One region of the Pseudomonas sp. Sample_16 genome, then DNA from elsewhere that is predicted to be linked to it. Evidence: predicted binding sites of a transcription regulator. Region 1 holds the regulator's gene; each other region holds the start of a gene.
The links. The regulator sigma-54, encoded in region 1, starts transcription at its own class of promoters, with help from an activator protein. The targets are predictions, from matches to a motif close to ANTGGCATNNANNTTGCTNT.
Positions count from the first base shown of each region.

Region 2: glnA (type I glutamate--ammonia ligase) is a predicted target of sigma-54. The motif match lies at 623-642, and genes of this name have one in related genera.
Region 3: D8U69_RS11745 (circularly permuted type 2 ATP-grasp protein) is a predicted target of sigma-54. The motif match lies at 818-837, and genes of this name have one in related genera.
Region 4: glnK (P-II family nitrogen regulator) is a predicted target of sigma-54. The motif match lies at 1,477-1,496, and genes of this name have one in related genera.

Region 1 covers NZ_RCOB01000168.1:126,009-128,213, reverse strand. The annotation lists gene ptsN (PTS IIA-like nitrogen regulatory protein PtsN) at 1-97, opposite strand, end outside; gene raiA (ribosome-associated translation inhibitor RaiA) at 110-418, opposite strand; gene D8U69_RS22065 (RNA polymerase factor sigma-54) at 493-1,986, opposite strand; gene lptB (LPS export ABC transporter ATP-binding protein) at 2,167-2,205, opposite strand, start outside.
Region 2 covers NZ_RCOB01000066.1:20,140-22,344, forward strand. The annotation lists gene thiI (tRNA uracil 4-sulfurtransferase ThiI) at 1-408, opposite strand, end outside; gene glnA (type I glutamate--ammonia ligase) at 737-2,143, shown strand.
Region 3 covers NZ_RCOB01000076.1:7,057-9,261, forward strand. The annotation lists gene D8U69_RS11740 (ribonuclease E inhibitor RraB) at 140-484, shown strand; gene D8U69_RS11745 (circularly permuted type 2 ATP-grasp protein) at 870-2,205, shown strand, end outside.
Region 4 covers NZ_RCOB01000218.1:34,514-36,718, forward strand. The annotation lists gene D8U69_RS28420 (ammonium transporter) at 1-896, opposite strand, end outside; gene glnK (P-II family nitrogen regulator) at 932-1,270, opposite strand; gene D8U69_RS28430 (accessory factor UbiK family protein) at 1,691-1,951, shown strand; gene D8U69_RS28435 (YifB family Mg chelatase-like AAA ATPase) at 2,185-2,205, shown strand, end outside.

The sequences.
Region 1 (2,205 bases):
TGAGGTTGGCAATTTGCTCGAGGGCTTTCTTTTTACTGCCGCCCGGCACGTTCACCAGGGAACGGCCGGGGGTCAGGATGCTTTCAAGTCGGATCATGGGTAGGGAGTGTTAACGACCGGTCGCGCCCTGGAGGAGGCTCTGGGTCTTTTCCTTATGCTTTTTGAGTTGTTTATCCAGCTTGTCGGTCAATGCGTCGATCGCCGCGTACATATCGGTATGCTCCGCGTTGGCGACCACTTCATTGCCGGGAATATGCAACGTGGCTTCGATTTTCTGCTTAAGCTTTTCGACTGTCATCGTGACCTGCACGTTGGTGATCTTGTCGAAATGTCGCTCCAGTCGTTCGAGTTTTTCGCCGATGTAGGTGCGAAGAGGTTCGGTCACTTCCAGTTGGTGTCCACTGATGTTGACTTGCATACAGCTTCTCCTTCGTTGCCAGTGCATAAAGCGGCAGACCCGATGATCTGCCACTGGAACGCTGTGGCGTGGCTCTACATCAACCGCTTGCGTTCGCTCGAAGGCGCGATCCCGAGGGATTCGCGGTACTTGGCGACGGTGCGGCGAGCCACCTGAATGCCTTGTGCCTCCAGTAAACCAGCGATCTTGCTGTCACTCAACGGCTTTTTCTGATTTTCCGCGGCAACCAGTTTTTTGATGATCGCGCGGATCGCCGTAGACGAGCATTCGCCGCCTTCGGAGGTGCTGACGTGGCTGGAAAAAAAGTATTTCAGCTCATAAATGCCCCGGGGGGTATGCATGAATTTTTGCGTGGTCACCCGGGAGATCGTCGATTCGTGCATGCCGACCGCTTCGGCGATGTCATGCAACACCAGCGGTTTCATGGCTTCGTCGCCGTACTCCAGAAAGCCGCGCTGATGCTCGACGATCTGGGTGGCAACTTTCATCAGGGTTTCGTTGCGGCTTTGCAGGCTCTTGATGAACCAGCGAGCCTCCTGCAACTGATTGCGCATGAAGGTGTTGTCGGCGCTGGTGTCGGCGCGGCGCACAAAACCGGCGTACTGGGCGTTGACCCGCAGCCGTGGTACCGACTCCTGATTGAGCTCTACCAGCCAGCGCTCATTGTCCTTGCGCACGATGACGTCGGGGACGACATACTCGGCCTCGGTGGACTCGATTTGCGAGCCCGGACGCGGGTTGAGGCTCTGGACCAGTTCGATCACCTGGCGCAGCTCATCTTCCTTGAGCTTCATGCGGCGCATCAGCTGGCTGTAGTCACGGCTGCCGAGCAGGTCGATGTAGTCTGTGACCAGACGCTTGGCTTCGGCCAGCCACGGAGTCTTGGCGGGCAACTGGCGCAGTTGCAGCAACAGGCATTCGCCAAGGTTGCGCGCGCCGATACCGGCCGGCTCGAATTGCTGGATGCGGTGCAGGACGGCTTCGATTTCGTCCAGCTCGATATCCAGTTCCGGATCGAACGCTTCCAGGATTTCCTCGAGCGTCTCGTCCAGATAGCCCTGATTGTTGATGCAATCGATCAAGGTCACGGCAATCAGGCGATCGGTGTCGGACATCGGCGCCAGGTTCAGTTGCCACAACAGATGGCTTTGCAGACTCTCGCCGGCCGAGGTGCGGGTGGTGAAATCCCACTCGTCGTCATCGTTGCTCGGCAGGCTGCTGGCGCTGGTCTGGTAGACATCTTCCCAAGCGGTGTCGACCGGCAGCTCGTTGGGGATGCGCTCGTTCCAGTCGCCTTCCTCGAGGTTGTCCACCGTCGGGGCGCTTTCCTGATACGAGGGTTCCTGAATCTCGGTGTTGGGCTTCTGTTCGACGTTGTCGGCCAGAGGGTCGGAATTGTCGAAATCCTCACCATCTTCCTGGCGTTCGAGCATCGGATTGGACTCCAGGGCCTCCTGGATTTCCTGTTGCAGGTCCAGGGTCGACAATTGGAGCAGGCGGATGGCCTGTTGCAGCTGCGGTGTCATCGTCAGCTGCTGGCCCATTCTCAAGACTAGCGATGGTTTCATGGCAGGGGCTTAACACCTTATTCGCCGGCGCACATGCGCCATCCACTACAGGGCGCCGAAGCGCCAAACATAAGCAAATTATATGCCTGAAACTGAAGTGTTTGCCTAGACCGCTGTAACAATAAAAACTGGTTGATTTTTACTGTTTGTCGCGAACTGTACCGCCATGAGCTTCAGTGCTTACAGGCGGAACTCGTGGCCCAGATACACTTCCTTGAC
Region 2 (2,205 bases), on a different contig from region 1:
ACGACGCAACTGGCTGCCGACGTATTTCTCGATGTCGATCGAGCTGAACGGGTGCTTGCCCGCGCGCTTGCAACGCACCGAAAAAATCTTCCCGGCCAGCGCATCGCCGTAGTGCTGCTTGCACTTTTCAACGATGTCGTCGAAATCCCCCAGCGGGTACTCGTCGATTTGCAGGAAGTGTGCGATGCCCGGCATGCAGCTCAGACGCTCGCCCATCTCTTTCAGGGCCTTGGGGTCGCTGACGCGGGTTTCCAGCTCGAGGTTGTCCCACACGCCGTTCACCACCACGGCCGGGTCCAGATCGCGGAGCACGGCACGGATGTTCTTGGCCAATTGGCGGATGAAACGCATCCGTACCGGGCGGCTCTTGATGGTGATCTCGGGGAAGACTTTTACGATTAATTTCATGGAAACAGCGCGCGCAGGGCCTGCCGAAAAAGGGGGGCGCGGATTATAGCGGAAATTGCTCAAGGTTTAACCAGTTAATGTGCAGAAGGTTTTGCCCGCACCAAAAGAGGTCATTTTTAGCTTTAGGCGCCACATTGTAGGGCGATAATTTGTTCTTTCAGGCGCCTTGCACCTTTATAAGCGTGAATTTGGGGCAAAAAACCCATGGTGGGGCACTGGCATGCAATTTGCTCCCTTGTGAGGCAGGTTGCCTTGGCAGAGTATTCGCGCCGGCATCACAAACATTTAAGGGCATCCACTACCAGCCCTAAGCCACCCGGAGGACACTATGTCGAAGTCGGTTCAACTCATCAAAGATCATGACGTCAAGTGGATTGATCTGCGCTTCACAGACACCAAAGGCACTCAGCACCACGTGACCATGCCGGCTCGCGATGCGCTGGATGAAGACTTCTTCGAAGTCGGCAAGATGTTCGACGGCTCTTCCATCTCCGGCTGGAAAGGCATCGAAGCCTCCGACATGATCCTGATGCCGGACGACTCCACCGCCGTTCTCGACCCGTTCACCGAAGAGCCGACCCTGATCCTGGTCTGCGACATCATCGAACCTTCGAGCATGCAAGGCTACGATCGCGACCCACGTGCGATCGCCAAGCGCGCTGAAGAGCACCTGAAAGCCACCGGTATCGGCGACACCGTATTCGCCGGTCCAGAGCCAGAGTTCTTCATCTTCGACCAAGTGAAGTTCAAGTCCGACATTTCCGGCTCCATGTTCAAGATCTACTCCGAACAAGGTTCCTGGATGTCCGACCAGGACATCGAAGGCGGTAACAAGGGCCACCGTCCTGGCGTCAAAGGCGGCTACTTCCCGGTTCCACCGTTCGACCACGACCACGAAATCCGTACCTCCATGTGCAACGCACTGGAAGAAATGGGCCTGACCGTCGAAGTTCACCACCACGAAGTGGCAACTGCCGGCCAGAACGAAATCGGCGTCAAGTTCAACACCCTGGTGAAGAAAGCCGACGAAACCCAAACCCTGAAATACGTTGTGCACAACGTTGCTGACGCCTACGGCCGTACCGCTACCTTCATGCCTAAGCCTCTGTACGGCGACAACGGCTCGGGCATGCACGTACACATGTCCATCTGGAAGGATGGCAAGAACACCTTCGCAGGCGAAGGCTATGCCGGTCTGTCCGACACCGCTCTGTACTTCATTGGCGGCATCATCAAGCACGGTAAGGCCCTGAACGGCTTCACCAACCCGGCGACCAACTCCTACAAGCGTCTGGTTCCAGGTTTCGAAGCCCCGGTAATGCTGGCCTACTCGGCCCGTAACCGTTCCGCTTCGATCCGTATTCCTTACGTGTCGAGCCCTAAAGCCCGTCGTATCGAAGCACGCTTCCCGGATCCGGCTGCCAACCCGTACCTGGCTTTCGCAGCACTGCTGATGGCTGGCCTGGACGGCATCCAGAACAAGATCCACCCTGGCGATGCAGCTGACAAAAACCTGTACGACCTGCCGCCTGAAGAGGCGAAAGAGATCCCACAAGTTTGCGGCAGCCTGAAAGAAGCCCTGGAAGAGCTGGACAAAGGTCGTGCGTTCCTGACCAAAGGCGGCGTTTTCTCCGACGACTTCATCGACGCTTACATCGCTCTGAAAAGCGAAGAAGAAATCAAGGTCCGCACCTTCGTACACCCACTGGAATACGAGCTGTACTACAGCTGCTGATCCGGTAGCGCCTGCGCAAGCGGCGTGACTAAAAAGAGGCCTCCTTCGGGAGGCCTCTTTTT
Region 3 (2,205 bases), on a different contig from region 1:
AATGGATCGCTAAGGTCTGGTCTTGTCAGCTCCATGCTTGTTTCCCGTCGGCACATCGGTTGCCGAAGCGTTCGCACCATCGGGTTGCGCGCGTCAGGGAGTACGGAAAGTCTATCCATCAGTTTCAGGAGGACGTTTCATGAGCACAGCCTATCAAGAAGACATCAGCAGCAGCGTGTTGCGCCGCATGAAAGAAGGCGGTTTTGATTTTTCACGGTTCCACCCCATCGAGTTCTACGCCATTTTCCCGGACGAGGAGCGGGCACGCAGGGCGGCACGACAGTTCCATCATGGTGAATGCCTGAATGCGCAGATCAGTGTGCGCGACGATGGCGCATGGGCGCTCGAACTGAGCAAAGTGATGTACGCCACCTACGATGACATCGGCGATTTCGAACAGGGTTTCGAAGCGGTGGTCGAGCCCTTGGGCGGCATCATTGAGGGCTGGGGTGTCAAGCAGGAGGTACGAGGGCGACTCGCATAACCTTATGAACAGTAACAAGCATCAATAACGGCTGACCTTTGGGTTGGCCGTTTTCGTTTTTGATCGCGTATTTGATTCACAACATTTCGAACAGGCAAAAAAAACCGCCCAAAAAGGGCGGCTAAAGGGAAGTTGAGTCAGCTTTTCAGCGAATGAGCGGATTATCCCCAGCGTTAACCGGGCAGTGAAATCAACTCTGACTATGCTGGTGATAGGCGACAACAGCGCCTTGCAATGAAGCGGGGGCGATCAGGTTGGGGCGTTTGCCGCACAGGATTGGTGCGGCGAATCCGCGTTGATAATCCAACCGATTGAAATCAAAGCGTTTATGCCGATGGCACGGGCCTTGCGAAGGCCTGCATGTCCGGGTGACAAGGAGTACGGCATGATCCGCACCTATTTTGATGAGATGTACGATGCCGGCGGCCAGGTCCGTCCGCATTATCGGGAGTTTGCCCGTTGGCTGGCCGAAACGCCTGACGAGCTTTTGGCGCAACGGCGACGCGAGGCCGATCTGTTATTTCATCGCGCCGGGATTACTTTCACGCTCTACGGTGATGAGCAGGGGACAGAGCGCCTGATTCCCTTCGACACCATCCCCCGCAGCATCCCTGCCAGTGAGTGGCGCGTTGTCGAGCGCGGCTGCATTCAGCGGGTCAAGGCGTTGAACATGTTCCTCGCCGATCTCTACCACGAGCAACGCATCATCAAGGCCGGGATCATTCCAGCCGAACAGGTGCTGGCCAACGAGCAATACCAGTTGGCGATGCAGGGGCTGGATTTGCATCGCGATATCTATTCGCACATTTCCGGTGTCGATCTGGTGCGCGACGGTGACGGCACGTACTACGTGCTTGAGGACAACCTGCGGACACCGAGCGGCGTCAGCTACATGCTTGAAGACCGCAAGATGATGATGCGTCTGTTCCCCGAACTGTTCGCGGCACAACGCATCGCCCCCATCGACCACTACCCGAACCTGTTGCTCGACACCCTGAAAAGCTCCAGCCCGATCGACAACCCGAGCGTGGTCGTCCTGACGCCGGGGCGCTTCAACAGCGCATTCTTTGAACATGCGTTCCTGGCACGGGAAATGGGCGTTGAGCTGGTGGAGGGCGCGGACTTGTTCGTGCGCGACGACAAGGTCTACATGCGCACCACCGACGGCCCCAAAGCCGTCGACGTGATCTACCGTCGTCTGGACGATGCGTTCCTCGATCCGCTGGCGTTCAACCCGGATTCGATGCTCGGTGTGCCGGGGCTGCTGTCGTCTTACCGTTCCGGCAACGTCGTGTTGGCCAACGCCATCGGCACGGGGGTGGCGGACGACAAATCGGTGTATCCGTTTGTCACCGACATGATCCGTTTCTATCTGGATGAAGAGCCGATCCTCAAGAACGTTCCTACGTGGCAGTGCCGTAATCCTTCTGAACTTTCCCACGTGCTGGCCAATCTTCCAGAACTGGTGGTCAAGGAAACCCAAGGCTCCGGCGGTTACGGAATGCTGGTGGGGCCGGCGGCGACGGCTGCGGAAATCGAAGCCTTCCGCGCGCGCATCATCGCCAAGCCCCACGCGTATATCGCGCAACCGACGCTGTCGCTGTCGACCTGTCCGACCTTTGTCGAAAACGGTATCGCACCGCGCCATATCGATTTGCGTCCGTTTGTATTGTCAGGCCGTGAAACCCGGGTCGTGCCCGGCGGTTTGACCCGTGTCGCCC
Region 4 (2,205 bases), on a different contig from region 1:
GCGCTTGGTTTGCCGTGGGTGATCCACTCGGCGAACATCCAGCCCAGTGCGGCAGCGGCGGTGGCGATCTGGGTCACCAGCATCGCCATGCCGGCAGTGCCGTTGGCCGCAGCGGCGGAACCGGCGTTGAAACCGAACCAGCCGATCCACAGCATGGCCGCGCCCATCAGGGTGTAACCGAGGTTGTGCGGCGCCATCGGGGTGGTCGGGAAGCCTTTGCGCTTGCCCAGTACCAGGCAGGCGATCAGACCGGCCACACCGGCGTTGATGTGCACCACGGTGCCGCCAGCGAAGTCGAGCACGCCCCAGTCCCACATCAGGCCGCCGTTACCGGACCAGACCATGTGCGCGATCGGTGCGTAAACCAGAGTGAACCAGATGCCCATGAAGACCAGCATGGCGGAGAACTTCATCCGCTCGGCGAAAGCACCGACGATCAACGCTGGGGTAATGATGGCGAAAGTCATCTGGAAGGTGATGAAGACCGCCTCGGGGAACAGCGCCGCGGGACCGGTCAGGCTCGAAGGCGTGACACCGGCGAGGAACGCCTTGCCCATGCCGCCGAAGAACGAGTTGAAGTTGACGACGCCCTGCTCCATGCCGGTGGTGTCGAACGCGATGCTGTAGCCATAAATGACCCACAGGACGCTGATCAGACCGGTAATGGCGAAGCACTGCATCATCACGGAAAGAATGTTTTTCGACCGAACCATGCCGCCGTAGAACAGCGCGAGGCCGGGAATGGTCATGAACAGCACGAGGGCTGTCGAGGTCATCATCCAGGCGGTGTCGCCGGAGTTGAGGACTGGGGCTGCCACTTCGTCTGCCGCCATGGCCAGGCCGGGCATTACGAGGGACAACAGGGCTCCTAGCCCTGCGATTTTACGCAGAGTCATATTGTTTTCTCCTGGGGCGTTGGGTTTGTGGCGGCTTAGATTGCGTCGGTATCGGTTTCGCCGGTACGGATGCGAATCGCCTGTTCCAGATTGACCACGAAGATCTTGCCGTCACCGATCTTGCCGGTGTTGGCGGCCTTGGTTATCGCTTCGATAACCCGGTCGAGATCCTTGTCGTCAATGGCGACATCAATCTTCACCTTTGGCAGGAAATCGACCACGTACTCCGCGCCACGATACAGCTCGGTGTGACCCTTCTGCCGACCGAAGCCTTTGACTTCAGTAACGGTAATGCCCTGCACGCCGATCTCGGACAACGACTCGCGCACGTCGTCCAACTTGAACGGCTTGATGATGGCAGTGACTAGCTTCATGAAAACTCTCTCCCGAATTGGTGGACTTGCCCCAGGAAAACAAACCCGTCTCAAGTCTAAGCGCAGTGCCTGGCTTTGTAACGCATCGTCGGCTCTGACTTGCCCGTCCGACGCCAGTTAACCGCTCCTTGCGAAACACTTCCCCGTTTCGCCTGGCGCACTGCATTCGTCACAGCGACTGCATCAGTGCATGGGTCACTAGCGTCTAAGCAGAAAGCTTGCCATCTCCGCAAAATCCTCTGTTTTCAAGCCCTTGCTCGCAGATGACCAGATCATCACCACAATGCCCGACGCGATACGCACAACAACGGTGCGATGCCGTCCGTCCGCATGCGCGAAAAGCGTGCATCCATTGCCCACGAAAATGACTATAGACACTGCGTGATACACTGCCTGCCATTGTTATCAGGACCTCTTCCCATGCTCGCGCCCAAAGACTTCCTCGACGCCCTGACCGGCACCGCCTCCCGCCTCTTCAGTGGCGACACGCCTCTGCCGAAAGCTGAAATCGAAAGTCAGTTCAAAATGTTGCTGCAGAGCGGCTTCAGCAAACTGGATCTGGTGAGTCGCGAAGAGTTTGATAGCCAGATGGTGGTGCTGGCGCGCACGCGGGCACGGTTGGAAGCGCTTGAAGCGAAGGTTGCGGAACTGGAAGCGAGGCTCACTCCTCCAGCCGAGTGACGCCGCAAGCCCTGTAAGAGCGAGCCTGCTCGCGATTGAAGGTCGGAACAACCTTCCGCTTCGCTTGCAGGAGCTGCTGCAGGCTCCGATCTATTGATCCCAAACCCGGCATCCCAGAATGGCTCGCAACATCCCGTGAAATTTTGCCTTCACTCCCGCCACGCGAAACTCTCATCTCCTGACTACCCTTGAAGAACCGCAGGAAGCGGCCCCTGTACATTTCAAGGAACACCATGTCCCTCTCCATCGTCCAC